Regions from separate parts of the Mesorhizobium montanum genome, predicted to be linked through region 1. Evidence: riboswitches for the same ligand, from Rfam matches in the RefSeq annotation. Region 1 holds a riboswitch; each other region holds the start of a gene.

The links. A riboswitch is a leader RNA that binds a small molecule or an ion and turns the genes downstream of it on or off. The one in region 1 is predicted to bind cobalamin.
Region 2: another riboswitch for cobalamin. It lies ahead of bluB (5,6-dimethylbenzimidazole synthase); the one in region 1 lies ahead of RFM68_RS29160 (CbtB domain-containing protein).
Region 3: another riboswitch for cobalamin. It lies ahead of RFM68_RS05945 (DUF1636 family protein); the one in region 1 lies ahead of RFM68_RS29160 (CbtB domain-containing protein).

Annotation. Positions count from the first base shown of each region.
Region 1 covers NZ_JAVIJF010000027.1:77,398-86,854, forward strand. Annotated here, with positions in the region: gene RFM68_RS29140 (MFS transporter) at 1-861, opposite strand, end outside; gene RFM68_RS29145 (DUF1259 domain-containing protein) at 901-1,800, opposite strand; gene RFM68_RS29150 (hypothetical protein) at 2,001-2,570, opposite strand; gene RFM68_RS29155 (CbtA family protein) at 2,637-3,377, opposite strand; gene RFM68_RS29160 (CbtB domain-containing protein) at 3,483-3,692, opposite strand; adenosylcobalamin (AdoCbl) riboswitch at 3,693-3,836, opposite strand; gene RFM68_RS29165 (histidine phosphatase family protein) at 3,920-4,489, shown strand; gene RFM68_RS29170 (hypothetical protein) at 4,894-5,886, shown strand; gene RFM68_RS29175 (DUF2272 domain-containing protein) at 5,948-8,005, shown strand; gene RFM68_RS29180 (hypothetical protein) at 8,202-8,717, shown strand; gene RFM68_RS29185 (hypothetical protein) at 8,719-9,457, shown strand, end outside.
Region 2 covers NZ_JAVIJF010000005.1:472-9,928, reverse strand. Annotated here, with positions in the region: gene RFM68_RS07960 (class I SAM-dependent RNA methyltransferase) at 1-715, opposite strand, end outside; gene RFM68_RS07955 (TlyA family RNA methyltransferase) at 712-1,485, opposite strand; gene RFM68_RS07950 (GFA family protein) at 1,594-1,995, shown strand; gene RFM68_RS07945 (hypothetical protein) at 1,992-2,279, opposite strand; gene dxs (1-deoxy-D-xylulose-5-phosphate synthase) at 2,430-4,400, opposite strand; gene RFM68_RS07935 (pirin family protein) at 4,465-5,385, opposite strand; gene RFM68_RS07930 (DUF2277 domain-containing protein) at 5,395-5,661, opposite strand; gene RFM68_RS07925 (exodeoxyribonuclease VII small subunit) at 5,699-5,950, opposite strand; gene RFM68_RS07920 (histone deacetylase family protein) at 5,954-6,880, opposite strand; cobalamin riboswitch at 6,997-7,173, shown strand; gene bluB (5,6-dimethylbenzimidazole synthase) at 7,217-7,948, shown strand; gene RFM68_RS07910 (hypothetical protein) at 7,980-8,963, opposite strand; gene RFM68_RS07905 (LexA family protein) at 9,169-9,457, opposite strand, start outside.
Region 3 covers NZ_JAVIJF010000003.1:321,308-330,764, reverse strand. Annotated here, with positions in the region: gene cobG (precorrin-3B synthase) at 1-1,441, opposite strand, end outside; gene RFM68_RS05955 (cobaltochelatase subunit CobN) at 1,438-5,064, opposite strand; gene cobW (cobalamin biosynthesis protein CobW) at 5,082-6,119, opposite strand; gene RFM68_RS05945 (DUF1636 family protein) at 6,122-6,550, opposite strand; cobalamin riboswitch at 6,592-6,795, opposite strand; gene RFM68_RS05940 (winged helix-turn-helix domain-containing protein) at 6,826-8,025, opposite strand; gene RFM68_RS05935 (NADH-quinone oxidoreductase subunit A) at 8,361-8,726, shown strand; gene RFM68_RS05930 (NuoB/complex I 20 kDa subunit family protein) at 8,717-9,298, shown strand; gene RFM68_RS05925 (NADH-quinone oxidoreductase subunit C) at 9,303-9,457, shown strand, end outside.

The DNA.
Region 1 (9,457 bases):
GCGGTTCGACAGCCATGCGGCGGCCGGAAATGAAGCCGCCGATAAAACACCCGACCAGAAAAAGAACAACCCGGCGGCCGACAGCGAAAGCCCGAACTTGCTGAACAGCCACAAAGCGATGAGCGACTGCACGGCAAAGCCGCCGGCGAAAGCGTCGATGCTGAACAGGGCCGCCAGCTTGTAGACGATGACACGCGACGGCCCAAGCGCCGCGGCGGGCCTCTCCTGAGGAGAGGTTTCCGGACCAACCGGAATGCGCGCGTACACCAGCCCGCCCGCCACACCAAGGACCGCGTAAAGAACGAACATTGCCTTGAGCGCCGTGAGCCGCGAAATCCCGGCCGTTACCAGGAAGTCGGGGCTGGTTGCGGCAAGGGCGCCGAACGCTGCCGCCAGCGCACCCAACAGGCTGTAGCGCGCGAATGCCTTCGTGCGGTCCGCATCCGCGACGAGCCGCGACAAGACGGCGTGCTCCAGCGGAACAAAGATGCTGACGCTTCCCGATGAAGGATTGATCGTGCCCATGAATGCCACGAGCAGAACAAGTGCATAGGTGCGTGGCTGCGTATAGGCCAGCCCGGTTGCGATCATCAGGCCGGATGCAGCCAAAAGCAGGGTGCGCCGGTCTGCGCGCACCGCCAGGAACCCGATGCCGAGCGTCAATAGCGCCGAACCCAGGAGGGCAACGGTCGCGACGACACCGATCTCGAGCGGCCCGAGTCCGATCGCCGCCAGATATACGGGCAGGAGCACGGCGGCAAAGCCGTCGCCAAAATCCCTGAGGGCCCGCGCCGCGTATATGTCCGCAGCGCGGCCGCCGTTCCTTTCGTGGCTTGGCTGCTCGGCACCGCCCGGGCCAATATAGCTCCCTTCGGAGTTTTGAAGGGATTGTGTCAAAGGTCAGCTGCCCGTCCTTAGGTGCACTTGATCGAGCGCGAGTTTCAGCCCCTTGGCCAACTTGCCAACGTCGTCATTTGCCCAGAAATGCATGAAGAACAGCCGGGGTTGGTCGTCGAGCATGTGGTTGTGCACGGCAGTCACCTCTATCCCGCTTTCGCGTAAGGCTCGTAACACCGGATTCACTTCAGAGGCGATCAGAACGAAGTCGCCGGTGATCGCGGCCTTGCCACTGCCGGTGGGCTGGAAGTTGATGGCAATCGCAGAGCCCATTGCGTCCGGCACCTCCATTCCATCGTCCTTGACGGTCTCCGCGCGCGGGATGCTGACCTGATAGACCCCGCCATTGACCTTGCCCTTGCGGCCAAGCGCCTGGTCGATGATCGACGTATCGAGATCAATCGCCTTCGAAGCAGCGGTGGCGCTCGCCGGCGCCTCGGAAAGCGGCGTCGCACTCTCCTGCAAGGCCGAATGCAGCGCAGCGGCCAACTTTTCCGGATCGCCATGCCCCAGGACGTGCATGTACATCGTCTCCGGCTGGGCCCTCCGCAGGTGGTTGTGGAGCGCCGTGATCTCGATGCCGCTTTCAATCAGTTTCATCATCACGGGGCTGATCTCTGGTTCGGTCAACACGAGATCGCCCATCACCATGACGTCGTGATCGCCCATGGCTTTGAATGCGAGCCACGAGCCGAGCGCCAAGGCCGGTTTGAGTTCCACGCCGTCGACAGTGACTTTCAGGTTGGAACGAGGCAGCCCGACCCGGTAGACGCCCCCTGATACCTCTGTGCCGGATTTCCCGAGTGCCTGCGCGACCGCCTTCCAGTCAGGCGCAGCCAGGGAAGGCTGGGCAAGTCCGAGGGAAGCCGCAAACGCGAGACCAGCTACGATTTTCGCATGCATGATTTGCTCCTGTGCTCAGCCCCAGGTGCCCAATTGGAAAACGTCTGCCGTTCCGAAATGCCATTGCGCTCGCGGAATTGTGATAGGCACTCCGCCCGCTTTGTCGCCGATGGCGAAGCTTTCGGAGACGAACATGATTGGCGATTGTGGGTCCGTACGTCGGATGGAGGGCGACCCTTACGCCGGCCGGTTGCTGCCTGTCAGGCGACGCGTTTGCGCGGTGCGCCGGAGATCGACCTGCCGGCGGCGATCATGGCGGCAACTGTCGCAACGAGCACCGCCAGGCTCGGCATGTGGAAGAAGATGTCCCGCCAGCGCGGCTCGATGACCGCGCCGGTGCTGAAACTCTCGCCGCTGAACTGGCACAGGATCCAGGACGCGCCGCTGCGCACCATGTCGGCGTCGATGTCTGAGATCAGCGCCTTCGCCTCGCGCGCGGCTGACGGCATCGTCGCCATATAGGTGAGCAGCGCCTTGGCGGTGGCGAGATAGGCGTGGCTGCATTCGTTGAAAGGGCTCTCTTCGTCGCCGAGGCTTCCCGGCATCAGGCCCCACAGGCAGTAGGTGTATTGCAGGTTGCCGTGATTGTAGAGCCGCCGGAAGGTCGGATCGGTCACGGTCTGGCGCTGGGCGAGGTCGAGGATGTCGCCGCGATAGCGCGCGATCACCGCCATCTGGCCGTGGGTCAGGCTGGGGATCTGGATGCCGGGGGGAGGCGGGACCGACGACCAGCTATGCGTTTCGGCTGGTGCCGCCGCAATTATGATCACCAGGGCGGTCGCCAAAAAGAAATTGGCCGCCAGGGTGTAGAACCGTGGCCGCCAACGCATCGTATGTCAGGCGTAACGGCGTGCCGGGCCGCGCTGGTCGCGCACCGCGACCACGCGCTCGGCTACCGCGCCGAAGCCGAGTCCGACGACGGTCCACAGCACCAGCTGGATGCCGAGCGACGCGACGCGGAATTGCCACAGCACGGTCGCCGAGAAGTTTTCCGGCACCTCGTTGATGTCGGGAAGTGCTGCCTTCACCAGCGCGAAGACGACGAGGAAGGCGAGTGCCCCGACGATTGAGGCGTTCCAGGCGCCAAGCCGGTTCCACAGCCGCTGCGCCAGGCCCACCGCCGCCACCATCGCCGCGATCGAGATGACGATCATGATGAAGAACAGCTCGGTGCGGTAGCCGATGGTCTCGGCATTGCCGACCGCGGGCGGGTTCGCCGGGTATTTGAGGCCGGGCACCACGATCACGGCAAGGAAGCCAAGCAGCGCCAGCAGCGCCGAAGTGCCGCGCGGGCCGAGCGAGCCCAGCCGGCCATAGGCATAAGCAAAGACCAGCGAGAACAGCCCGCCGAGGGCGGCGCCATAGACCAGCACGCCGGTCGCCAGGCCAATGCCCGCCTGCGTGGCGCGGCTGACCATCTCAGGCTCCGGCGCCTCGCCGGCGGCCTGGGCCTGCTGTTCCTCGAAGGCGATCGCCCTGTCGACCTGCGGCTCGCCATAGATGCGGGCAAAGGCGAATGCCAGAATCCCCGCGACCAGCCCGACAAGCATGCCGCGCAGCAAAAGTTTTCCGACCATGTTCAAAACCCCTTTGGAGCAATTCCGGGAAACTGCGTAGCGGTTTTTCCGTCCGGAACTGCGCAAGACCAAAACTTAGGGCGGCTCAGCGTTCGCTGAACCGTACTAGTGGCAGGGGAAGCCGAGCAGGTGGCGGCCGTCATGCACGAACTCGTGCACATAGCTGCCGCGGATCAGCGACGTGGCGCCTTCTTCCGCGCCGACGAAATAGATCGCCAGCATCAGCAGCAGCCCGCCGAGGATGGCCCAGGGCAGAAGCTCGCGGACCGGAATTGCAACCGGACCGTAGCTGGGGGCGAAAGTGGTGTCGGACATATTGACCTCCCGTGGGATACTGCGTCCCGTTGATCGAACAATGCTGCGGAATAAGGCCTGACTTTCGGCTGGTGCCGATCACAGTGGCGCGACCGTGCCGGACTCGCACCGGCTTCCAATCCCGTATAGCGCTAAAACACTTGTCAGCACTTCGTTCGCCTGTCAACGACATGTAATGGCGGCACGGCTTCGTGAGGCCTATTTTTCGCTGGGCCACGGAGTTTTTCATGCTTGCCCGCCTGACGATGATCGCAAGCGGTGCGACGCCCGGCATGCGCAAGGGCCGCTTTCCGAAGGACGAGGCGCCGGAGCCGCGGGTTCTTGAGCGTGCGGGCGCGCTGGCCGCTTCGCTGCGCCGCGCCGATCGCGTCTGGACAAGTCCGGCGCTTGCCGCGCGGCGGACGGCCGAGGCGCTTGGCCTTGACGCCACGGTCGAGCCGCTGCTTGCCGAGCAGGATTTCGCGCGTTGGGCCGGCAAAAGCTTCGAGGAGGTGCAGGCCGGGGATCCGGAAGGCATGGCGGCCTGGTTTTCCGATCCGGACGCAGCACCCCATGGCGGCGAATCGCTTGCCGCCGTCGCCCGGCGCGGCGCCGCGCTCATGGAGCGCCTGGCCGGCGAGAGCGGCCACACCGTCGCGCTCACCCATGCCGTGCCGATCCGCGCCGCCATGCTGCATCTGCTGGGCGCGCCGCTCTCCTCGGTCTGGAAGATCGACGTCGAGCCGCTGTCGCTCACCGAGTTTCGCAGCGACGGCCGCCGCTGGGTGCTGCATGCGAGCGGGATCACGGCCAGCTGATCCCAAGTCGAGCCTGGGCTTGGCCGAGCAGTTTGCGGCGAAGTGTGAAATGCTTCTCAGTTCGCAATACGGCCCTGCTGTAATCTCGCGCCTGAGGGAGCGCGCGCAAGACGCCGTACGTTCAAGGCGGGAATATTCGCCGGCGCCACGCGGCCGGGCGGCTTCGCAATCCGGCGGCCTGCTGTCGCGTTAGTTGCGGCATTCCGATCGAACGGGCAGAAACAGCTGACGGAATTACAGTCGACGAAGGCGACCGGGATTAGCCTATAGTTTTTCCTGAAGCCCTAGGTTATGCTTATTGAGGAGGACAATAATATAATAGTTTGCCGGGGGGCCGATCTGTGAAGCGTTTCCTTTGGATTCATTCGCTTTTTATTGTTTTTCTAGCTGTGCTGCAGGGTTGCATGGCGGATCCGACAAAACATTATGTCGGTATTCCGCCGGTCATCGACGCGGCAAGCGTCGAGCAATCCAGCGGCCGCATCAACCGCATCATGAACGCCTTGGCGCGCGATACCGGCGGCGGCACCTATTACGACTTGACCGAGGCCGGGTTCAACTATGTCGACGATCGCTGCATGGAGTATTTCAGCGAGCTTTTCTATCTGAACAGACGCCGTGAAGCGACCAAGGCCGGCCTCAACGCCTTCAGCCAGACCACCAACGCCATTCTGGCCGCTTCGGGCGCCTCGTCGCTATCGATGGCCGCCGTCACGCAAGCCTTCGGACTGGCCTCCAACCTGACCGACATCGCCGCGGGCACCTATCTCTACCAGCTGCCGCCAGCCACGACGCTGACCTTCGTGCGCAAATTGCAGGGCGCCTATCGCGACGCGGTTGCCGCCAAGGCCAGCCAGATCAACACGTCGACCGCCTCCTATCATCTGATCCAGGATTATCTGTCTTTGTGTCTGCCGCCGGTGATCGAGGCGAAGCTCGTCGAGCATGTCGCGGACGCGGCGGCGACCCCGGTCAAGGGCGGCTCGATCTCGAACATCGAGATCGACGTCAGGACCAATTCGCCGCTACCGCGCAAGCCGGAAATCATCCAGGAGGTGAGGGCACCCGCCAAGCCCCCAGTCAAGCCTGTGGTGGAGCAGACCAATACGATCGGGTCCTTTGAGCGGACGCTCACCCATGTTCGTGTAGCAAGCATCCAGCGCGCCCTCTGCGTCTCGCCGGCCGATGGTGTCCTCAACGACGCCACGCGAACGGCGGTCGACGAATTCTTCCGCGGCGTGCAGCAAGGCGCCAGTGGCGTCACCTATCCCAGCGCAAGTCAGAATGGCATCCGCAGCGTGCACGACGCGATGCTGCTGAAAGCGGAAAAGAGAATCGGAACCTGCATCCCGTCTCGCGACACCAGCGCCTTTGAAATCGGCAGAAAGTTTATGTGACCGGCTTCGCGCCGATCGCCTGAAATCCAAGACACGACACGCATTCCACGGGGGAACACGCATGGCTGTCATGATCGACTCGCGCACGCTGGCCGGCAAGCCGGTGGGTAATTTGGCAGGCCCGTCACTGGGCATATTCGTGAAAACGGGTGCCAAGGTGGAGGTCCTGAGCGAGCTGCCGCCGGACTTCATCGAAATCAAGGTGCTGGATATGGCTGGACAGCCAACCGGCTGGGTCACCGACGACGCTGTCGACAAGAATGCCGGCGAGTTGCCGCCGGTCGATGGCGCCACACTGGCAAGCGTCGCTGTCACCCATGCCGATGCGTTTGGCGTCAACGGCCACTTTCTCATTGCCTATGCGCATATGCGAAGCGGATTCAAGCCGAGCGGCTTTCCCGGCGGCGAGCAGGGGCCATTCGGCCTCAGCGCCGTGGAATGGGCCTATTACGGCGCCCGCGACGATCTCGGCATCGAGCTTCCCGCCGAGGCGCTGAACGAATGGCGCTCGCAGAGCCTGGTGTCCGCGGCGCGCCTGATGGTCGTGCAAAATATGCTGACCGAAGCCGCCGGCCGTGCGCCGAGCTGGGCGGAGGTCGCGCTGGCTCTGATGTGCGGACCGGCTGCGGTTGCCGCCGCCATCAAGGCGCCGGCAAGCAAGGTCACCGATCTCGTGGCCGCGGACGCCGCCGGCGTCGACGCTGCCAGCATCGCGGCGCGGTTTTCCGAATTCGTCGATGGCCAGACGGCCGCCGGCGCGGCAGAGAAGATCGCCGTCAAGCTGCAGGCCTCGGCCGACGTCACGCGCGCGCTCGTCCAGGCGCTGGTGCCCGACGATGGCTCCGGATCCTCGACGGTGAACGACAGCAACGACCAGGCGAGTACAGGCGCTGTTACCGGCACCGGCAAGCTGATCGACATCTCCGACACCGACCTCGATGCGCTGGCGCGCGTCGCCAAGAGCGAGGTCGGCCATTTCGGCCAGTATGGCCAGGATCAGTTGGAAGGCGGGCTGGCGGCGGTCGTCGACACCATCTTCAACCGCGTCGCCCATGTCGCTTTTCCGGGCAGCATTCAGCGGGTGATCGATCAGAAGAAGCAGTTCTCCGCCATCAACCCGCTCGGCACATGGTCGAAGCTGCCGGTAGCGGGGCCGGCCATCTTCGACATCGTGCGCGGCCATGTGGAGGCCCGCGCCGGCGGCAAGGCAAGCATCATCAAGAGCGGGCTCAACTTCCTCAATCCTTTCATCTCCAGCGCGTCGGCGATGAACGACTGGGGAAAATTCGTCGTCGCCCACGCCGTGGCGAAATTCGGCAATGAGGCAAGACACGACGTCCATTTTCACGGCACGCGACCTGGCGGCGGCCAGCCGGGAGAATATGTGCTGAAGCGGGGCGGGCAATCCTTCCAGTTCGGGCCTGACGGCCAGCCGGAGGCGCCGGCAGTCGCCGGCGCCTCCACCGGTACTTTTACGGCCACCGGCACCTCGCAGGCGGCGACCATCCAGGCGCGCCTGATCGAGAATGCCCTTGCCGAGTGGAACTTCTTCGAGCAGGGCAACCGCCAGGAAACCGATGATCCGCAGTTCCGTCGCATCGGTACCTACTGGCAGTCTGTGGGTCAGGATTTCGACGGTCGCTCGCTGATACCCGGCAGCAAACCCGGTACGATGGTCAATCCACCCTGGTCGGCCGCATTCATCTCCTACATCGTCAGGATATCGGGCGGCGGCGACCGCTTCCAATATGCTCAGGCGCACGCGATCTATGTCCAGGATTTCGTCGCCGGTCGTCCGGGCGGCCTATACGAGGCGATGCGCCCCGAGCATTACGCGCCGCAGCCGGGCGATCTCGTCCATGCCGGTCGCGAAGGCGCCAAGCGCTTCGATTTTGACGCCGCGCGCGAAGCCTTCAAGGCCGACAAGCGTTACGCCTCGCATTCCGATCTGGTGATCGAAGTCGACCTAAACAAAGGCGTGGCCATAACCATAGGCGGCAATGTCAGCGAGACTGTGGCCAAGAAGCGGCTGAAGCTCAATGGCGACGGCACGCTGAAGACGCGAAGCGACAGCGTCGGCGTTCTGCCCTGGATCGCCGTGCTGCGCTGCGTGGGCTGACAGGGTGCGCAATCATGAGGCCGCGGATATTCGCCAGCCTGGACAGAGGCATCGGGCAAGGAACACGCGATTGGCTAGAATCGATTTCGTTTGACGCAAACGAAAGACTGGAGACGAAATAAACTTCGGCGAAGCCGTAAGCGAGAATTTCTTGCCTATAGAGAGCAGGGCTGTGTCGATAGGTGCCAGGAAAATCATGACAAAACTTTTAAACGATATGTTCATTCGCAGGTTGGCGCAGATATTCTTGCTTTCAATTGGGTTGATTATAGTAGCAATATGTGCGTTATTTGTGGTTCTGGCTATACAATATAATGTTTCTGGATTTGAGGTTCAGAAAGACGCGTGGAAATATGTGTTCATGCGGGTCGTCTCGTTCCCGTTCGACAGCAGTCTGGGGACATTCATCACAGGATTGAGCGCGATCATCCCGACCATGCTGGCGTCGGTATGCTTCAAGGTTCGTACCGACGTCACGCCCTTCAAGTCAGGTCCCGACCTGAACCGGACAGGGCATGTTTTCGTGCTCATCCTGGCGCTTGGCATTGCCTTGTCTGTTGCGGCTATTTTCCTGGTCAGCACCGAAGACCTTTCCAATGTCTTCACCGAGGCAACGAAGGACACGGCCCCTAAGCAGCTTCGGGGGCTGTTCGGTGCATTCCTGGCAATTCAAGGTACCTATCTCTCCCTGCTTGTGAAGGACAAGGACTGATATGCTGTTCGTGGGAGCACAACGGTTTCTGCTGGGCGTGGCCGGCGTCGCGATGGGCATCGGCGCTGCGTCGGCAGGAGACCTCACCGTCGACGTTTTTAGCCGCAGCCAGATCACGGCGACCGCCAGCGTGAAGTCGGACGACTCGATCTTGACTAAGAACGCAACGACCGGGAAGTGGACGTTCGACCTCAAGAGCGCGCCGATTATCAGCGTCCCGATCGAAGTGGATGTCGAGCAACCTCCGGCCGGCTTCCAGAGCGTTCCGATGAATTTCGCTCTGCCTTATTTCGCCGACAGATCCCGTCCATACCCGCTCGCGACCGCAGTCGCGAACGACAAGACAAACGACCTGGAGGGAGTTGGCCCCTTTCTCAAGGAGATGGGCCAATCGCAGTCGAGTTTCAGGAATTCCTATCTGCTTTTTCAGCGTGCCCGATTGCTCTGGAAGGCTCGTTTCGAGCAAATGCAGACAAGGGGTGAGAATGCCGACGACGTCGGCGTGGCTTACTGGCTCCTCTACGCGGCTGGCGATCTGGCCAAGAACTATTTTTATCAGCCTGACGATAAGGTGTGGCAGGCGGCGGACTGGATAACGGTTTTGCCGAACGAGCCCAAATTATACTCGCGCGTGCCAAGAGCCACGGTGGATGCCCTGCTAGAGCAACTGCGCCGCATCGACACCGCTTTTTATGAAATGGCCATCAGCCGGCTGGAGCAGGATCGCCAAACCAAGCGCG
Region 2 (9,457 bases), on a different contig from region 1:
CGGCGACCGCGACCGAGCCGAACTGCACCACCGGTTTCTTCGGCTCGACAATGATCTCGCCGTCGACGGAAAGCCTCGCCAGTCCCTCGGCCATGACGAAATTGGAGGCGATGCGTCGCTGATTGTCGCCGAGCTTGCCGGCATCCTGAACGGCAATGTCGAAGCCGGAAGCGGTGACGGTCACCGTCATATGAAACGCCTTCGGCGTCGCGCAGACCAATCCGGTCAGGGCGCGCAATTTATCGAGCGCCGAGACAATTGCCGGCAGCGAGATCGGGCATTCCTCGATCGGGATGATCTCGGAGGAGAGCGCGCGCACGAAGCCGAGCAGCATGCCGCCGGCCTCGGTGCGCCTGGCGCTGAAGGTGACGCGGCGGCGCGTGTGCGGCGCGCAAGGCATCAGCGCAGCGATTTCGCCGCCGATGCCCTTGGCCTTCAGCGCCTGCACGACCTTCTCGCGCTTCCATTGCTGGTAGGCTTCGGCCTCGTAATGCTGGAGCGCGCAGCCACCGCATTCGGTGAAATGGCGGCAGGCCGGTTCGATCCTGAGCGACGAGGCTTCCAGCACCGACATCAGCGTGGCGCGGTCCTTCTGGCGCGCGGCGGTGATCGTCTCGCCCGGCAGCGTGAACGGGATGAAGACGTCCCCGCCCTCGGCATTGGCGATGCCATCGCCCTGCGAACCCAACCTGGCGATCGTGAAGCGTGTGCTCATCGCGACACTGCGTCCTTTATGGCTGCGAGCAGGAACTCGCGGTTGCCGTCGCCGCCTTCGATCGGCGACGGGTGAAGCCCGAGCACCCGCCAGCCGGGAATGCCCGCGAGCCAATCGCGCAAGTTGCCGGCAATGCGCTCGGCATCGCCTGGATCCTTGAGCAGGCCGCCCTTGCCAATGGCCTCGCGGCCGGCCTCGAATTGCGGCTTGACCAGAAGAATTGCCCTGGCGCCCTCGTCCGCCAAGTCCAGCGCCGGCGGCAGCGCCAGCTTCAGTGAGATGAAACTGACGTCGCATACCAGGAAGCCGGGAACGCGGCCGCCGAGATCGGCTGCCGTCAAATCGCGGGCGTTCAGCCCTTCAATCGCCGTCACGCGCGGGGCGCCGGCAATGTCTGGGTGCATCTGACCATGGCCGACATCGATCGCCGTGACATGTGCCGCGCCTCGCTCCAGCAGCACCTGGGTGAAGCCGCCGGTTGAGGCGCCGATGTCGAGCCCTTCGCTTCCGGAAGGGTCCAGGCCGAAACGGTCGAGGCCGGCGATCAGCTTCAATGCCGCGCGCGACACATAGGACCGTGCCGGGTCGTCGATTGCGACCAGACATCCCGACGCGACGGGCTGGCCAGGCTTGCGGGCAACGATGCCGTCGACAGTTACCGTGCCGCGCTCGATCGCATCGCGGGCGCGCGAGCGGCTGGCAAACAGACCGCGCCCGACGAGCAATTCGTCGAGCCGCTGGCGCTGGCTGGCTGGCAAAGCGGAATTCATCGGCCTTCATTGGCGAAAGCCGGGCGCGAACGCAATGGGTTGAATACAGGGCAACAGGCTGCAGAATGCCGACAGGAACAGGCCATTCATCAGTAAGTGGAGGTGGCAATGCTGAAGGGTACCTGTCATTGCGGCGCGGCCCACTGGACGCTGGAAGGCGACCCCGGTGGGATCACCGCCTGCAATTGCACGCTTTGCCGCCGCTACGGCACGCTCTGGGCCTATGACTATGTCGACGAGCGCATTCGCGTCGCCGGACCGCTGAAGTCCTACACGCGCGCCGAGGTGGCCGAACCCTCGCTGGAGATCCTGTTCTGTCCGACCTGCGCCTGCGTGGTCGCCTGGCGCGGCCTGCGTTCCGGCAAGAGCGGCCGCACGCGCATCGCGGTCAATGTCCGGCTGGCGCCGCCGGAGGACGTCGCCGACCTGCCGATCGACCACTTCGACGGCCTCGATACCTATGACGACCTGCCGCGCGACGGCCGTTGCGTGCGCGATATGTGGTTTTAAAAAACGGTCCGCGAAACCTGGCGCTCGACGGCCGGCATCAGGCCGTCGTTGCTGGAAGCTTCCTTGCGCGGCGCCTCGACCGGCGCCGGCGCGGCGGGCGCTGCTTCCGGCAGCACGACGAATTGAGGAACCTGCTTGTACGAGAAGGCGCCGCGGATGTTGCCCATCTTGCCGGCGACGATATCCAGCACCGCCTTTTCAAGGTTGCGGTCGTAGCGCGTCTCGGCTGTCGCCGGCGCCGCCATCGCTGCCAAAAGGGCCATGCCGCACAGAAGCGTCTTCATTTTTGCTATCTCCCTGCCTGGCTCGAAGTTTTAGCAGGGCGCCGTTGAAAATCGGCCAAGAGACAGGGTAAGCGAACCGCCAAACGGAAGCGTTAACAAATGGTTGCCATAAAAAGCCGGCAAACCAATTTAAAAAGCCGAGACTTTGATTCAGGCGCGCTGCGCCTGCACGCCGCGGCCGAGCGCGGCGAAGACCGTACGCACGATACCGGCCGAATCCAGGCCGGCGTCGGCATACATTTTTTCGGGCTTGGAGTGGTCGCTGAACACGTCCGGCAGCACCAGCGGGCGCGCCTTGAGGCCGCTTTCCAAGAGGCCTTCATGGGCAAGGAAATGCAGGACCTGGCTGGCGAAGCCGCCGATGGCGCCCTCCTCCACGGTCACCAGCACTTCATGCGAACGGGCGAGGCGCCGGATGAGATCTTCGTCCAGCGGCTTGGCGAAGCGGGCGTCGGCTACGGTGATGGACAGGCCCGCCGCGCCGAGTTCCTCGGCGGCCAAAAGGCAATCCTGCAGCCGTGTGCCGAAGGAAAGCAGCGCGACCTTTGTACCTTCCTTCACGATGCGGCCCTTGCCGATTTCGAGCACCGAGCCACGCTCCGGCATGTCGACGCCGACGCCGTTGCCGCGCGGATAGCGGAAGGCGATCGGCCCGTCATCATAGGACGCCGCAGTGCGCACCATGTGGCGAAGCTCCGCCTCATCGGCTGCGGCCATGACGACGAAGCCCGGCAGCGTGGCCAGGAAGGTCGTGTCGAAAGCGCCGCAATGGGTGGCGCCGTCGGCGCCGACGAAGCCGGCGCGGTCGATCGGGAAGCGCACCGGCAGTTTCTGGATCGCGACGTCATGCACGACCTGGTCGTAGGCGCGCTGCAGGAAGGTGGAATAGATGGCGGCGAAGGGTTTGTAGCCTTCGGTGGCGAGGCCGGCGGCAAAAGTCACCGCATGCTGCTCGGCAATGCCGACATCGAAGGTGCGGGATGGAAACACCTCGCCGAAGAGGTCGAGGCCGGTGCCGCCCGGCATAGCGGCGGTGATGGCGACGATGCGATCGTCTTCGCGCGCTTCCTGGATCAGGCTTTCGGCGAAGACCTTGGTGTAGGCGGGCGCATTGGCCGGCGCCTTGGCCTGCGCGCCGGTGATGACATCGAATTTGTTGACGCCGTGATATTTGTCGGCCGCAGCTTCCGCCGGCGCATAGCCCTTGCCCTTCTGGGTCACGACATGGATCAGCACCGGGCCGTCGCCATGGTCGCGGACATTCCTCAGCACCGGGATGAGATGCTCGAGATTGTGCCCGTCGATGGGGCCGATATGATAGAAGCCGAGCTCCTCGAACAAGGTGCCGCCGGTGACATAGCCGCGCGCATGCTCGACCGCGCGGGTGATGGCACGGTCGGCGCGCTTGCCGAGATAGGATGTCAGCTTCTTGCCGAAATCGCGCAGGCCCAGATAGGCCTTGCCGGAGGCGAGCCTGGCCAGATAGGCGCTCATGGCGCCGGTCGGCGGCGCGATCGACATGTCGTTGTCGTTGAGGATGACGATCAGCCGGGCATCGAGCGCGCCGGCATTGTTCAGCGCCTCGAAAGCCATGCCGGCCGACATCGAGCCATCTCCGATGACGGCAATGACATTGTTGTGGGCGCCCGAAAGCTCGCGGGCCATCGCCATGCCGAGGCCCGCCGAAATCGATGTCGAGGAGTGCGCCGCGCCGAACGGATCGTATTCGCTCTCGGCCCTCCGGGTGAAGCCGGACAAGCCGCCTTCCTGGCGCAGGGTGCGGATACGGTCGCGGCGACCGGTCAGGATCTTGTGCGGATAAGCCTGGTGGCCGACGTCCCAGATCAGCCGGTCTGCCGGCGTGTTGAAGACATAATGCAGGGCAACCGTCAACTCGACCACGCCGAGGCCGGCGCCGAGATGGCCGCCGGTCTGCGATACGGCGTCGATGAGCTCGGCGCGGAGTTCCGCGGCAAGCTGAGGCAGCGCGACGTCATCAAGCGTCCGCAGGTCCGCTGGAATGCGGACCTTGTCGAGCAGCGGCGTGTCTGGCTTCACTCGGGGCGCGTCCTGCCTCAATTGATCGAACTCGGCGCTACCAGCAAATTGCGCCGTAATCATGCGCGGGCATAGGCCGCCGGCGGGCGAATGTAAATGCGCGTCAGTGACACGCAGCCGTGCCGCCCTAGCCTTCCGGCAACGGAATGAACTCTTCCTCATCACCAGGAACGATATCGAAGCGGCCTGTCTTCCATTCCTGCTTGGCCTGTTCGATCCGCTCTTTCGAGGACGAGACGAAATTCCACCAGATATAGCGCTTGGAGCCCAGCGAAGCGCCACCGAACAGCATGAAATGCGCGCCGCGCTCGGAGGAAACGATGATTTCCTCGCCCGGCTTGAACACCAGAAGCCGCTCGGCCGGAAACATATCGCCGGCGATCGAGACTTCGCCTTCCAGCGTGTAGACGGCGCGCTCCTCGGCATCGCCCGGAATTTTCACGCTGGCGCCCGCCGCCAGTCTGAGATCGGCATAAAGCGTGTCCGAAGCGGTCGCGACGGGCGAGCGCAGCCCCGAGAACTCGCCGATGACGATGCGGCCGCTCACGCCCTCGGCATCGATCTCGGGCAGGCGCGTCACCGCAGTGTTCGCGAACACCGGGGCAATTTCCTCCTTGCCGTCCGGCAGCGCCAGCCAGGTCTGCAGGCCGGAAACCGACATCGGTGCGCCGCGCAGTTCCTGCGGCGTGCGCTCGGAATGAACGATGCCACGCCCGGCGGTCATCAAATTCACGTCGCCCGGCGCGATCACCATTTCGGTGCCGAGCGAGTCGCGATGCCTGATCTTGCCATCGAAAAGGTAGGTGACGGTGGACAGCCCGATATGCGGATGCGGGCGCACGTCGAGCGCATGGCCGGCGCGCAGAATGGCTGGGCCCATGCGGTCGAAGAAGATGAACGGCCCGACCAGCCGTCGCTTGGCCGTCGGCAGGGCGCGCCGAACCTCGAAGCCGCCAATATCCTTCGCGTTCGGAACGACCATCAGCTCGATCTGATCGCAGGCAAAGGCATCGCCGGGTTCAGGATCGTTTCCCGGAAAGAAGCTCATGACGGTTCCTCAGGCGAAACGGAGCGCCGACCTGGCCTTCGCCTTGGCAGCTTCTTCCTCGCGATTGCGCGGCTCCTGCGCGGTCTCGAGCGAATCGATGAGCTCGCGCGCGATAGCTGCGATCGCCTCGACCGCGTGGTGGAAGGCATGCTCGTTGCGCTTGGAAGGCTTGGTCGAGCCGCTCAGCTTGCGCACGAATTGAAGCGCGGCATCATGCACTTCATCATTGGTCGCCGGCGGCTCGAAATTGGCCAGAGTCTTGATGTTGCGGCACATGGCTTGAACTCCTTTGTCTGCCCCCTACCCGCTTCACTCACTCGGCGTCGAGCGGCTCGGTTCCCGCTGGCTTGCCGTCGCGCGACAGCCTGATCTTCTCGACCTTGTCCTCGGCCGCTTTCAGCAGCCGGTCGCAATGGGCCTTCAGTGCCTCGCCACGCTCGTAGATCCTGATCGACTGGTCGAGCGGGACATCGCCGCGCTCCAGATCATCGACGATCTTCTCCAGCGCATCGAGCGCCTGTTCGAAGCTCATCGCCTTGACGTCCTCATTGCCTTCCACTGCCATACCCTATCCCTTCATCAGCCGCCCGACATGGGCGGCGACTGAAAATGCCAGTCCCTGCAGATCGTAGCCGCCTTCCAGCAGGCTGACGAGCCTGTTGCCGCTGTGGCGGCCGGCGCGTTCCATCAACTGGCCGGTCGCCCAGTCGAAATCATCCTCGGTCAGGTTGATCTCGGCGAGCGGGTCGCGGTGGTGCGCGTCGAATCCGGCGGAAATAATGATCAGGTCCGGCGCGAACGCGTCGATCGAGGGCAGCACGCGTGACAGGAACGCGTCGCGGAACAAATCGGTGCCGGTCTGCGGCGCAAGCGGTGCATTGACTATATTGCCGGCGCCGGTTTCGGTCTTCGCGCCAGTGCCCGGATAAAGCGGCATCTGATGCGTCGAGCAATAGAGCACCGACGGGTCGTCCCAGAAAATGTCCTGCGTGCCGTTGCCGTGATGGACGTCCCAGTCGACGATGGCGACGCGCTCGGCCTGATGCTTCTTTTGCGCGTAGCGGGCGGCGATCGCCGCCGTGTTGAACAAGCAGAAACCCATAGCCGTGGTCTTTTCGGCATGGTGGCCGGGCGGGCGGGCGGCGACGAAGACGTTGGCGGCACGGCCTTCGAAGACATCGTCGACGGCAGCGTTGGCGCCGCCGATCGCCGTCACCACGGCCTGCCAACTCTTCGGGCTGGCGCTGGTGTCGGCATCGATCGAGACGATGCCGCTCTGAGGGATCGCCGCGCGGACACGCTCGACGAAGTCCTCGGGGTGAGCGTAAAGGATAGTGGCCTCGTCGCCTTCGGGCGCCTTGACACGTTCGAGCGTCGAAAAAGCCTCGTCGTCCAGCACGCGCTCGATGGCGCGCAGACGGTCGGGCCGCTCGGGGTGGCCGGGCGGCGTGATGTGTTCGAGAAAGATCGGGTGCGTGTAGAGACGGGTGGCCATGGCGCCTAATCTAGGCACCCGCGGCGTGGATGACCATGTTTGAGAAGCCGAATGGCTGGGGAAAATTGCGCCAAGCCATGTCGCTCGCGCCATTGGCGCGGCCCAAGCTTCGCGGTAAGGTCGGGTCGCTGCCTGGTGCCCGCGCCGCGGGAGAATCGGGAACACGGTTGAACTCCGTGGCGTGCCCAACGCTGTGAGGGGGACCGCGCCGGCAAAAGCCACTGTCGATGACGGGAAGGCGCCGGAGCGGGATGATCCCGAGCCAGAAGACCGGCCTGGCAGACATGGTTACCCGCTTGGTCAGGCGGGCGACTGCTTGTCGCAAGGGGAAAAGCGATGACGGCAGCAGCGATCGCCGCGAGCGGCGATGACTTTGACCAATTGGCGCGGGACGCGGTCTACCGGGCGATGTTCACCAGGCGTGACGTGCGCAGCCACTTCACGGCCGACGATCTGGACGATGCCGTGCTGGCGCGGCTGCTCACCGCGGCGCATCACGCGCCATCGGTCGGCTTTATGCAGCCGTGGAACTTCATCGTCATCCGCGATGCGGCAAGGCGGCGGCAGGTGCGCGATCTGTTCCTCGCCGCGCGCGAGCAGGAACTGCCCGCAATCGAGGCGGAACGGCAGGCGCTCTACCGTAAGCTGAAGCTCGAAGGCATCTGCGAAAGCGCGCTCAATCTTTGCATCACCTGCGACCGGCAGCGTTCGAAAGACTCGCCGCTCGGGCGCTTGCACAATCCGGAAATGGACCTCTACAGCACCGTCTGCGCGGTACAGAATTTCTGGCTGGCGGCGCGCGCCGAAGGGGTCGGGGTCGGCTGGGTTAGCATCATCGAGACGGAGGCGCTGAAGCAGCTTCTCTCGATCCCGGAGCACGTCACGCCGATCGCCTATCTGTGCGTCGGCCGCGTCTCGGCATTCGCGCCGAGGCCGGATCTCGAAGCGCATGGCTGGGGCAAGCGCCTGCCATTGCCCGAACTGGTGATGAGCGAGACTTTCCGCGGCGCCGGCGAGGCACCGCTCAAATCGGCGATCGCAAGGCTTGGCGGCGCGCAGAAGCCGTGATCAGTCGGTCTTCGTGCGCAGGGGCCGCCGATCAAGCGGCCCGGGGCGTATCCCAGCGCGAGCCGCCGCCGAAGGAGCCTAGCGCCTTGTCGCGCAGTTCCCTGAACTTGGACGAGGCCTCGGCCAGCCGGTGGTCCCATTCGGGGTTGGGCACCTGGCCCTCGATCGCATCGAAATAGACCTGCATCAGCGAGGCGATCGCAAAAGGCTCGATGAAGGCGGCTTTGAAGGCCCAGGCAAAGACGATGGCCAGCACGAAGGCCCAGCCGGCAAGCTGACCCGGCATGACCCACAGGATGGCGGCCGCCGGAGCCAGCATCAAAAGGAAGATGACGAAGGACACGCCCCACATGATCACCGCCAGCCAGACGGCGTTCTTGACCATGTGCTTGCCGTTCTGCGCGTAGAGCACGACGCCTTGCCGGGCGGTTTCGAAAGGCGAGTTCGAATTGATGCGGATGTTGTAGCCGAGGATGATCTCATCGACATAGGTCAGCGACAGGCGGATCACCGTGTTGATGAAGCTGACCAGCCCGCTCAGGCCCGGAATGGGCAGGAAGGCGGCGATGCCGCCGATCAGGCCGGTGATGGCGCGTATGGCGCCCTTGACCAGCTGGTCGACGACGAAAAGGATATTGGCCTCGGCGAAACGCTGGGTGACCACTTCCTTCGCATAGGCGATCTGGCCCTGGCCGTCGGGGACGTCGTGGCCGTCGATCAGATGCACCATGACGGCGATATGGCCGGCCTTCAGTACGTAGAGGATGTATTCGCGGATCCAGTAGACGGCGATCGAGACGACTCCGAAGCCGACCACGCCGCCCCAGAGCGCAAAGGACACCGGGCCGTCGGGGTCGGTCGAGATGTGACCGGCGCCGTAGCCGACGCTGGCGCCCGTGCCGGTCGCCATGATGTAGGCGACCGTGATGCCGAAATAGACGATCATGCGAAAGACGATGAACGGCCAGGTGCGCATCATGATGGACACCGACCTGGCGATGCTGAAGTCCCACATGGCCCGACTCTCCCGCCCCTCGCGCATGACCCCGAAAATCGAAATCGATTTTCGGAAAAGATCATGCGCTGAATCAAAGTTTTACAGCGTCCTTTGCGCGTTCAAAGAACGCGCGGCGCCGTAAGAGAATGGCGCAGGAGGATGCGCTTGCCCCGGCTATTGTCAATCGCGGCAGGGTTGCGCCGGTCTGAAACCGGTGCACAACCTAGTACCTGTGCACAGGGGATTTGACGGTTTCGATGGGTTGTAGCCTGGGCAGGCTGTCGGGGTCGAGGAGCAGTTCAATGCTGCGCGCGACGCCGGGCTGCCTGCGGATCCATCCAGCGCGCTCGAGGGTGATCACCATCTGATGGACGGAAGGCGCGGTGACGGCGAAGAAGCGCTGCATATCGCGTTCGGCCGGCGAGCGAGCGTTGATCAGGCCGTAGGTCCAGATGAAGGCGAGATACTGGCCCTGCTTTTCGGTGAAGCGGGGTCGATCTGGCGGCTTTGCG
Region 3 (9,457 bases), on a different contig from region 1:
CAGCGGCGGTCTCGCCTTGATGTCTTTGCGCCCGCACCGCGGCAAGGATGCCGGCGACCCCGCGCGCGGCGTCATAGCCCGGCCTGTATCCGGCAGGAAGGGCCTTTGCCGTCCCGTCCACGACAAGTCCGGCTCCGTTTTCGTCGCCGACCAATGTTAGCGCCGCTGCGCCCGGATGCGCGCAGCCTTTGGCGCAGCCGGAGATGTGCAGAGTTAGTGAGGTATCGAAGAGGTCGGCGCATTCGGTCGCGATCGTCTCGGCGATGGCGCGGGTGGCGATGCGGCCGGAGGCGCAAGCCGGCATGCCGGGACAAGCGGCGATGCGGGTGCGCGGGTCGGATGCGTCGGTGACGAAGCCGAGAGTTGCGGCGGTGGCTTGTAGCAAGGCGCTGGCTGCGGGGGAGAGGACGACGAAAAGCACGGCGCGGCCGGGGGCGAGGCGGATTTCGGCGGAGCCGAGGTGCAAGGCTTGTGTGGCGAGGCCGATCAGATTTTGGGCAGGCATGCTGCCGAAGGGCAGGCCGATGCCGAGGGCGTGGCTCGTGTGCAGGTGGAAGAGGCCGACGGGTGAATGATGGCGCTCTACGGCGCCCCCCTCTGTCCTGCCGGACATCTCCCCCTCTAGGGGGGAGATTGGCAGTTCGGCCGGCGGCGCCTCTCTCACAAAGGTGTAGGTGTGCCGTACCTTTTCGGCGTCAGTGATTGGCGAAACCGGCGACTGATCAATCTCCCCCCTAGAGGGGGAGATCTCCGGCAGGACAGAGGGGGGCGCGAAGGAATGCCAGCCTGCGAGCGAGGCCAACTGCCGCTCCGACAAATCTCGTGTATGTGCCTCGCGGCCTTTTTCCGCGACCATCCTGAGACCCGCCACAGCCATGTCGCGGGCGGCATCCGCATCGACGGTCGCGAGCGGCCTTGCACTGCCCGCGTCGCCGGCAACCGAAACACCCCATTGGACATTTGCACCAGCTCGCACCGCCTTCAGCCTCACGTCGGCCGCCACCGCATCCATCGTCAACTGTCCGCCGCCATCGACAACCACCGATACTTTCGGCCCCAGCCGCGCCGTCAGCTCACCCTCTTCAATCGCAATCTGGATCCGCTCCGCCAACGGGCGCGGATCAGCAATCTCTCGTGGATCAATGCCCGCCAGCGGCCCGCTCTCGACCGGCACGCCGGTGCGCACTGCGATGCCCAGCGCATCCACCTCCGCCGCCAGCAGCCGCGCGCTTTCCGCCGTCAGGCCGCGGATCTGCAGGCTGCCGCGCGCGGTCACTTCCATGATGCCGTTGCCATGGCGCAGGGCGGATTCGCCGAGTCCGATCAGCGACTTCGGCGCAAGTCCTCCAGCGACCGGATTGAGCCGCACCAAGAGCCCGTCGCCCGTTTGCATCGGCGCGCTCAAGGCAGGACAGGCGCTGCGACGCGATAACGCGTTCATGCCGCCACCCCGCTTGCCTGGGCCTCGGCGATCAAGGCGGCGAGATCGTCATCGATGGAGTTGCGGAGCGGATGCCAGAGGCCGCGCCGCCGCGCAGCGAGGAAGCGCTCGGCGATGGCCTTCGCCGCCGCCGGGTTCTCGCGCAGAAGGAAGGCGCGGACGTCCGGGTCGCCGACATAGGCGTGGTGCACCGCCTCGATCAGCGCGCCCGAAATGGCATGGGTGGTCTCGGCGAAGCCGACGAGACGGTCGACCGTCTCGGCGAATTCCGAGGCGCCGCGGGGGCCGTGGCGCATCTGGCCGGCGATGAAGCGCGGATTGACGGCGCGGGCCCGCACCACGCGCGATACAGCTTCGCTCACCGAACGCGGCTTCGGCTTGTTGGGATCGGTCGTGTCGAGCACGATGACGTCTGCATTGCGGCCAAGCGCGGCAAGTGCGGCCGAAAATCCGCCGATGAAGGCGACATCGGCCGAACCTTCGAGGATGTCGCGGCCCGGGTCGTCGCCCGTATGGACGAGAAGATCGGCTTCGGCGATGCGGCCCTCGAAGGCGCCGGGCGCGGCAATCGCTTCGCCCTCGGCGCCGCCATAGGCGTGAGAGGTGGCGTCGAGATAGGCGCGGCCGATCTCCTCGCGCGCACCCCAGTCGCCGCGCGACAGCAAGTCCTCGACGCCGGCGCCATAGGTGCCGGGCGAGGTGCCGAAGATGCGCGGGGCGACCTTTCCCACAGCGCGTGTAGCGGCGGCGAGCGGGTTTTCGGAATCATCCTCGTCGCGTGTGGCGACCGCGCCGGCGGCGGCGTCGATAAGCGCGATCTGGGTCGGGAACATGTCGCGGAACAAGCCGGAGATGCGCCAGGTGACGTCGACGCGAGGGCGGCCGAGCGCTGCCGGCGGCAGCACCTCGATACCGGTGACGCGGCCGGTAGCGCCATCCCATTGCGGCCGGCAGCCCATCAATGCAAGGCCTTGCGCGATCTCCTCGCCGCCGGTGCGCAAGGAGGCAGAGCCCCAGAGGTCGATGACCAGCGAGCGCGGCCAGTCGCCATGGCTCTGCATATAGCTGCGCACGACTTCCTCCGCCGCCGCCTGGCCAAGATCATAAGCGGTCGGCGTCGGCATGGTGCGCGGATCGGAGGTGAAGAGGTTGCGGCCGGTGGGCAGCACGTCGGAGCGGCCGCGAGCCGGCGCGCCGGCTGGCCCGGCCTTCATGTGGCGGCCGTCGAGCGCGGCGAGCAGCGCTGCCCGTTCCGCCTCGGCACTTTGCCGGCGCAACGGATCGACCTCGTCCTCCGGCGCGCGGCCGTAGACATGCAGCCCATCCTTGATGGCGAAATCCTTGAGGTCGCAGAGCCAGGCATCGATGCGGCGCAGCGCTTCGTCCGGCGCATCCGTGCCGGCAACGCCAGCTTCAGAGGCCAAGCCGGACTTCTGTGCCGTCTCGACGATGAGCTTGGCCAACTGGTCGCGGCGGCGGCGGTCGAGCCCGTCGGCCTGGGCGTATTCGTCGACCAGCCGCTCAAGCTTCTGCTGAGCCTCGTCGAGACCGGCGCCGGTCAGTGGCGGCGGCAGATGGCCGAGCGTGACGGCCGAGATGCGACGCTTGGCCTGCGCCGCTTCGCCCGGGTTGGAGACGATGAAGGGATAGATGACCGGCAGCGAGCCGGTGACGATCTCGGGAAAGCAGGTGCCGGAGAGGGCGACCGTCTTGCCGGGCAGCCATTCGAGCGTGCCATGCGCCCCGACATGGACGATGGCGTGCACGCCGAGCGATTTTCGCAGCCAGAGGCCGAAGGCGATCAGCTCATGGCGCGGGGGGAGGGTTGGGTCGTGATAGTCGGCGCGCCGGTCGGCGGAGCGGCCGCGGTCGGGGGCAAGCGCCACGGTGACATTGCCGAAGGTCGCGGCGCGGAAGGGGAAGCGGTGGTCGGGGCTTGTCCTCGAAGGTAGGCGTTCCGTCGCGCCCCCCTCTGTCCTGCCGGACATCTCCCCCTCCAGGGGGGAGATTACGTTCCCGCCATCGGTTTCGCCAATGGCCAACGTCGCGCTAAGCAATAAGGCTGCAGAAGGAGCGCCATCGGCTGAACTGCCAATCTCCCCCCTAGAGGGGGAGATGTCCGGCAGGACAGAGGGGGGCGCCTCGCGCGAACCTATCCCTTCTGCCTTGCCCCACGCCATCTCAACAGAAGCTCGCGCTACCTCCGGCAGTTCGGCTGAGGAGGCCACGTAATCCGTCAAGGCAAGGCCATGCCTAGCCACTTCCAGCGCATCCAGCATCGCGCGTGCCGATTGCGGAATCCCCTCAATGGCATAGCCCTGTTCCTTGAGGTCGTGCAGCATGGCAAGCACACTCGACGGCACATCAAGCCCAACGGCGTAGCCAGTCCGCCCCGGTGCGCTTGGATAGTCCGGGATCAGAATCGCCAGCCTGCGCTCGGCTCGCTCCGTCCGCTGCAGTCGAATAAACGCCGCGATGCGCTTGGCAACTTGCGCAACCCGGTCGGCCTCGGGCCGGTTGGCAAAGGCGCGGAAAGCCAGCGCCGGGTCGGTTTCGACCTCGCCCTTGAACGAGATTGCGCCAGCAAGGATACGGCCGTCGAGCTCGGGCAGCACGACATGCATGGCGAGATCGGCCGGGGCCAGCCCGCGCTGGTTCTTTTCCCAGACCTCGCGCCTCGTCGTGGCGACGATAACCTGGAAAACCGGCACGCCGGCGCGGTCGAACAGGGTTTCGGCGCCGGGCTCGGCACCGGAGGCAAAGGCGGTCGCGGTGACGATGGCTGAAGGGTTCAGTGAGGCGAGGGCGGCTTCGACGAAGGCCAGCGACGCCGGATCTTTCAGGCTGGACACGAAGATCGGCACGGGCGCCAAACCCTGTAGCCGCAAGGCTTCGACCAGTGCGTCGATAGGGGCTACGTCGGCGGCGAGCAGCATCGAGCGGTAGAAGAGGATGGGGATGACGTCGAACTTGTTGGCGTCGAGTTCCGTCGCCCCCCTCTCTGTCTTGCCGGGCAGAGAGGGGGGCGAAGGATCGCCAGCCTTGGATAGTGCCGGTTTTGCGACAACTCTAACTCCCGGCTGATAGTACCCCGCCTTCGGCACGCTGACCGGGTCGGTTACGCCCGCCTCAGCCCCCGCAAGCACCGCCAGTCTTTGCACCAGCGCGCTCATGTTTGCCGGGCCGCCTTCGCGGAAATAGCCGAGCAAGGCGTTGAGTTCGCCGCGTGGCAGGGTCGAGCCTTCGATCAGGCGCTGATCCTCGTCATGGCTTTCGCCGGGCAGCAGCGCCAGTTTTATGCCGCGCTTGCGCGCCACCGCCGCGAGCTGGTCGCAGCCGTAGCGCCACCAGTCATAGCCGCCCAGGATGCGGACGAGGACGACCCTGGCGTGGCGGGCGACGCTGTCGATCCACAGGTCCACCGACATCGGGTGGCGAAGGTCGCGCAAGGCGGCCAGCCGCATCGACGGCAGCCGCTCCGCGTCCGCCTTCCAGGCCGCGGCAAGGCCGGCCAGATCGCTGTCGGTGAAGGACAGGGCCACGACATCCGCAGGCGTCTGCCTGAGGTCGATCGGCTCGGCGAGATCGTCGAGCGAGGCGGATGTGGTGGTGAGGATATGCATCGCGTTTCGTGTTGGCCTCAGCCGGCAAGGATACGCTCGACCGCCGGGCGGTTCAGCCCCTTGAGACCGATGACGACGAGCCGCGAGCGGCGGTCGTCCTCCGCCGTCCAGGCGCGGTCATAGTAGTGGTTGACGCGGGGGCCGACGGCTTGCAGCAGAAGCCGCATCGGCTTGCCGCCGACCTCGACGAAACCTTTGACGCGCAGCACGTTTTCCTGCTCGGCGGCGAGGGCGACGCGCTTTGCCAGGTCGTCCGGATTGGCGACCGACGGGATGTCGATGACGAAGGAGTCGAAATCGTCATGCTCATGGTCGAGCTCGTCGTCGTGGTGGGTCTTGCGGTTCTCGATGTCGTCCTCGACGGCAAGGCCGAGGCCGAGCAGCACCGAGGGGTCGACCTTGCCATGGGTGGTCGGCACGACCTTGACGGCACGCGCGACATGCTCGCCGATGACGGCATTGGCGCGGGCCGAGCCGGCCGCATCCATCAGGTCGCTCTTCGACAGGATGATCAGGTCGGCGCAGGCGATCTGGTCCTCGAACACCTCTTCGACCGGATCGTCATGGTCGAGCGAGCCGTCCGCCGCGCGCTGCGCCTGCAGGGCATCCATGTCGGAGGCGACGCGACCGTCGGCCAGCGCCGGCCCGTCGACCACTGCGATCACGCCGTCGACGGTGACGCGGCTCTTCACCGTCGGCCACTGGAAGGCCTGGACGAGCGGCTTCGGCAGAGCGAGGCCGGACGTCTCGATCAGGATGTGGTCGACCTTCGGCGTGCGCGACAGAATCTGGTCGAGCGCAGGCACGAAGTCGTCGGCGACGGTGCAGCAGATGCAGCCATTGGCAAGCTCGACGATGTTTTCTTCCGGGCAAGAATCGACGCCGCAGCCCTTGAGGATATCGCCGTCGATGCCGACATCGCCGAACTCGTTGACGATGATCGCCAGCCGCTTGCCCTTGGCGTTTTCGATGAGGTTGCGGATCAGCGTCGTCTTGCCGGCGCCGAGGAAGCCGGTGACGACGGTGCAGGGAACACGGGAAACGGAAGCGCTCATGGTCAGTCCTTCAGCATGTCGAGGGGAGGGATGCGGGCAACAAGGCCGCGCTTGAGGGAATCGGGCCGGCCGCGCCATGGGATCAGGCCGTCGGCCGAGGTGGCGAAGAGTTTCGCGCCGGCGACGAGATCGGCGCCGCTGGCGGTATTCAGGTCACCGAAAACGTAGCTCCAGCAACCATCGCGCAGAAGTGCCGCGCTCAGGCGGCGCTTGCAATTGCCGAGGCATTCGACCGTCCGGACCCGGAGACCTTCGCCGGAAGCAGCCTGGCGCGTGTCCTCGGCAAGCAATGCACCGGCGCGCGGATGCGCGTCTGAACCGATTTCGTTACGGCAGGACGAGCAAACGATGATCGTGACGTCCGCCAGCGCGTCATCGCGCTCGGACGAAATGTCCGCGATATTAGTCGGGAAACTGCCGTTGCGATCCAAAAACCAGGCTCCTTGCCCGGAAAACCCGCCGGGCGAACGGATACTTAAAGTCTCAGACGGCAGGTCTCCTGGCTCGCGGGTCGTCGCCTTGAATGCCGCCTTCCCGGGGAATATCCCAGTGGTTTTCGGCCAAGGCTCGTCGCTTACAGTTGCGGGGACAGCCGCGGATTTGGGTTTTGGCCCGCACCGCATTCCCTCTTGGCTCCTCCCTTTGCCGGGAGAAGACCGTCTGGGTCAGGATTTAGGCTTACGGCTATGCGCCTGTCAACGCGCGGCTACGACACCTTGATGTCGGCCAGCGCCGGCCCGAGGTCGCCGGCCGGCGTCACGTCGATCGCCTCCAGGCCGAGCCAACCTTGCATCTGCTTCAGCTCGTCGAAGAGCTGGGCGGTCGTTTCCGGCGGAGCGCCGGTCTCGGCATAGGCTGCGTGGACGCGCAGCACGCTGGCCGGGCGGTCGGCTCTCAGATCGACGCGGGCGACGATCCGGTCGCCGAGCAGGAATGGCAGCACGTAGTAGCCGTATTGGCGTTTTTCGGCTGGCGTGTAGATCTCGATACGATAGCGGAAATCGAAGAGCTTTTCTGTCCGAGTGCGCTCGAAGACGACCGGATCGAAGGGCGCAAGCAGGGCGCGGGCCTCTATCCGGCGCGGAAAACGGGCGTCTTTGTGCAGATAGGCGGTCTTGTCCCAGCCTTCGACCCGCACCGGCAGCAATTCGCCCGCTTCGACCAGTTCCTCGATGCGGTCCTTTGTGTCGCCCGGCGCCAGGCGGAAATAGTCGCGCAGGTCGCCATAGGTGGCGATGCCATGGGCGCGAGCCGAGGTGCGCAGCAGTTCGCGATGCGCGTCCTCTACCGAGGGTACAGGCAGATCGAGCACTGCCTGCGGCAAAACGCGCCCGGGCAGGTCGTAATAGCGCTCGAAGCCGCGCCGATAGGCGGTGGTGATGCGTCCGGCCCAGAACAGCCATTCGAAAGCGTGCTTGGCCTCGCTCCAGCCCCACCAGCCGCCATTGCCCTTATGGCCCTCGATGTCGGAGGCGGCGATCGGTCCGCGCTCGGCGACTTGCCCGTAAATCTCGTCGATCATCGCTTTGCGTTCACGGCCCCATTTCGCCAGGCCGAGATACATCTCGCCGCCTTGCTCGGCGCGCTGCATGCGCCAGCGCATCAGGGGATAGGTCTCGACGGGCAGGAAGGACGCCTCATGCGCCCAGTATTCGAAAACTGCCCGCTTGCGGGTGACCGCGGCGTTGTCGAGCAGCGCAAGCGGGTAGGGGCCAAGGCGCGAATAGAGCGGCATGTAATGGGCGCGCACCACGGCGCTGACGGAATCGATCTGCAGCAGGCCGGTTCGCGAAAGCACACGCGCGAGGTGCCGGCGATCCGGAACTCCTCCGGGCCGAGGGTCGTTAAAACCCTGGGCGCCCAGCGCAATGCGCCTGGCCATGGCAAGCGAGATTTTCTCCTTCATCAAGGTGCCCTTGCCCCGATCATTTGTCGGACTTTTAGCCTGTGATTCCGGCCATGCTAGCAGGCAAATGGCGGGAGACGTGTCAGGAGAGAAAAGTGGAGTTAAATGTGAAGGAAATCAAACAGGAGCGGATCGGACCAGTTTCTTCCGATATGGCGTCCAGGGCCGCGAATTGAACAAGGTTTGACTTGCGTCACCGAAACCGCTGCGCTAACCCTCGCCGCGTTGCAGCATGGGCTCCCTTAAAACGGTTCAGCGGTTAATCTGTCACGCTTCCGCATTAGAGTTCGTTGCTGTAATCAAAGTGAACTGCCCCGCCGAAGGAAAGTCGCCGCATGAGCGCACTCCTAAGTTCATATCTGCCCATCGTCCTGTTCATCGCCGTGGCGATGGTCGTTGGTTTGGCGCTCCTCGTCGCCCCCTTCCTGGTGGCCTATCGCAATCCCGATCCGGAAAAGCTTTCCGCCTATGAATGCGGGTTCAACTCGTTCGACGACGCCCGCATGAAATTCGACATCCGCTTCTATCTGGTGTCGATCCTGTTCATCATCTTCGATCTCGAGGTCGCCTTCCTGTTCCCGTGGGCGGTGTCCTTCTCGAAGCTCGGTATGCTCGGCTTCTGGTCGATGATGGTGTTTCTGGCGGTGCTGACCATCGGCTTTGCCTATGAATGGAAAAAAGGAGCGCTGGAATGGGATTGAACGACAGTTCAGGCACCCTCGTCGCGCCGAAACCCAAGGGCATCATCGACCCCAACACCGGCAGACCGGTGGGGGAGGACGATCCCTTCTTCCTCGAAATCAACAATGAGCTGGCCGACAAGGGCTTCCTTGTCACCTCGACCGAAGCGCTGATCACCTGGGCGCGCAGCGGCTCGCTGATGTTCATGACCTTCGGCCTCGCCTGCTGCGCGGTCGAGATGATCCACACCTCGATGCCGCGCTATGACTCGGAGCGTTTCGGTGTCGCGCCGCGCGCGTCCCCGCGCCAGTCCGACATCATGATCGTCGCCGGCACGCTGACCAACAAGATGGCGCCGGCGCTGCGCAAGGTCTACGACCAGATGCCGGAGCCGCGCTACGTCATCTCGATGGGCTCCTGCGCCAATGGCGGCGGCTACTATCACTATTCCTATTCGGTGGTGCGCGGCTGCGATCGCGTCGTGCCGGTCGACATCTATGTGCCCGGCTGCCCGCCGAGCGCGGAAGCGCTGCTCTACGGCATTCTCCTTCTGCAGAAGAAGATCCGCCGCACCGGCACGATCGAACGGTGAGCCGATGACCCAGCCGCTGAACGAACTCTCCACCTATCTCGGCGAGAAGCTCTCCGGCCGCATCGGCGAAGCGGTGCTTGCCTATGGCGAGCTGACCGTTCCCGTCGATCCCGGCAATCTGATCGAAGTGGCGACTTTCCTGCACGACGATCCACGCTG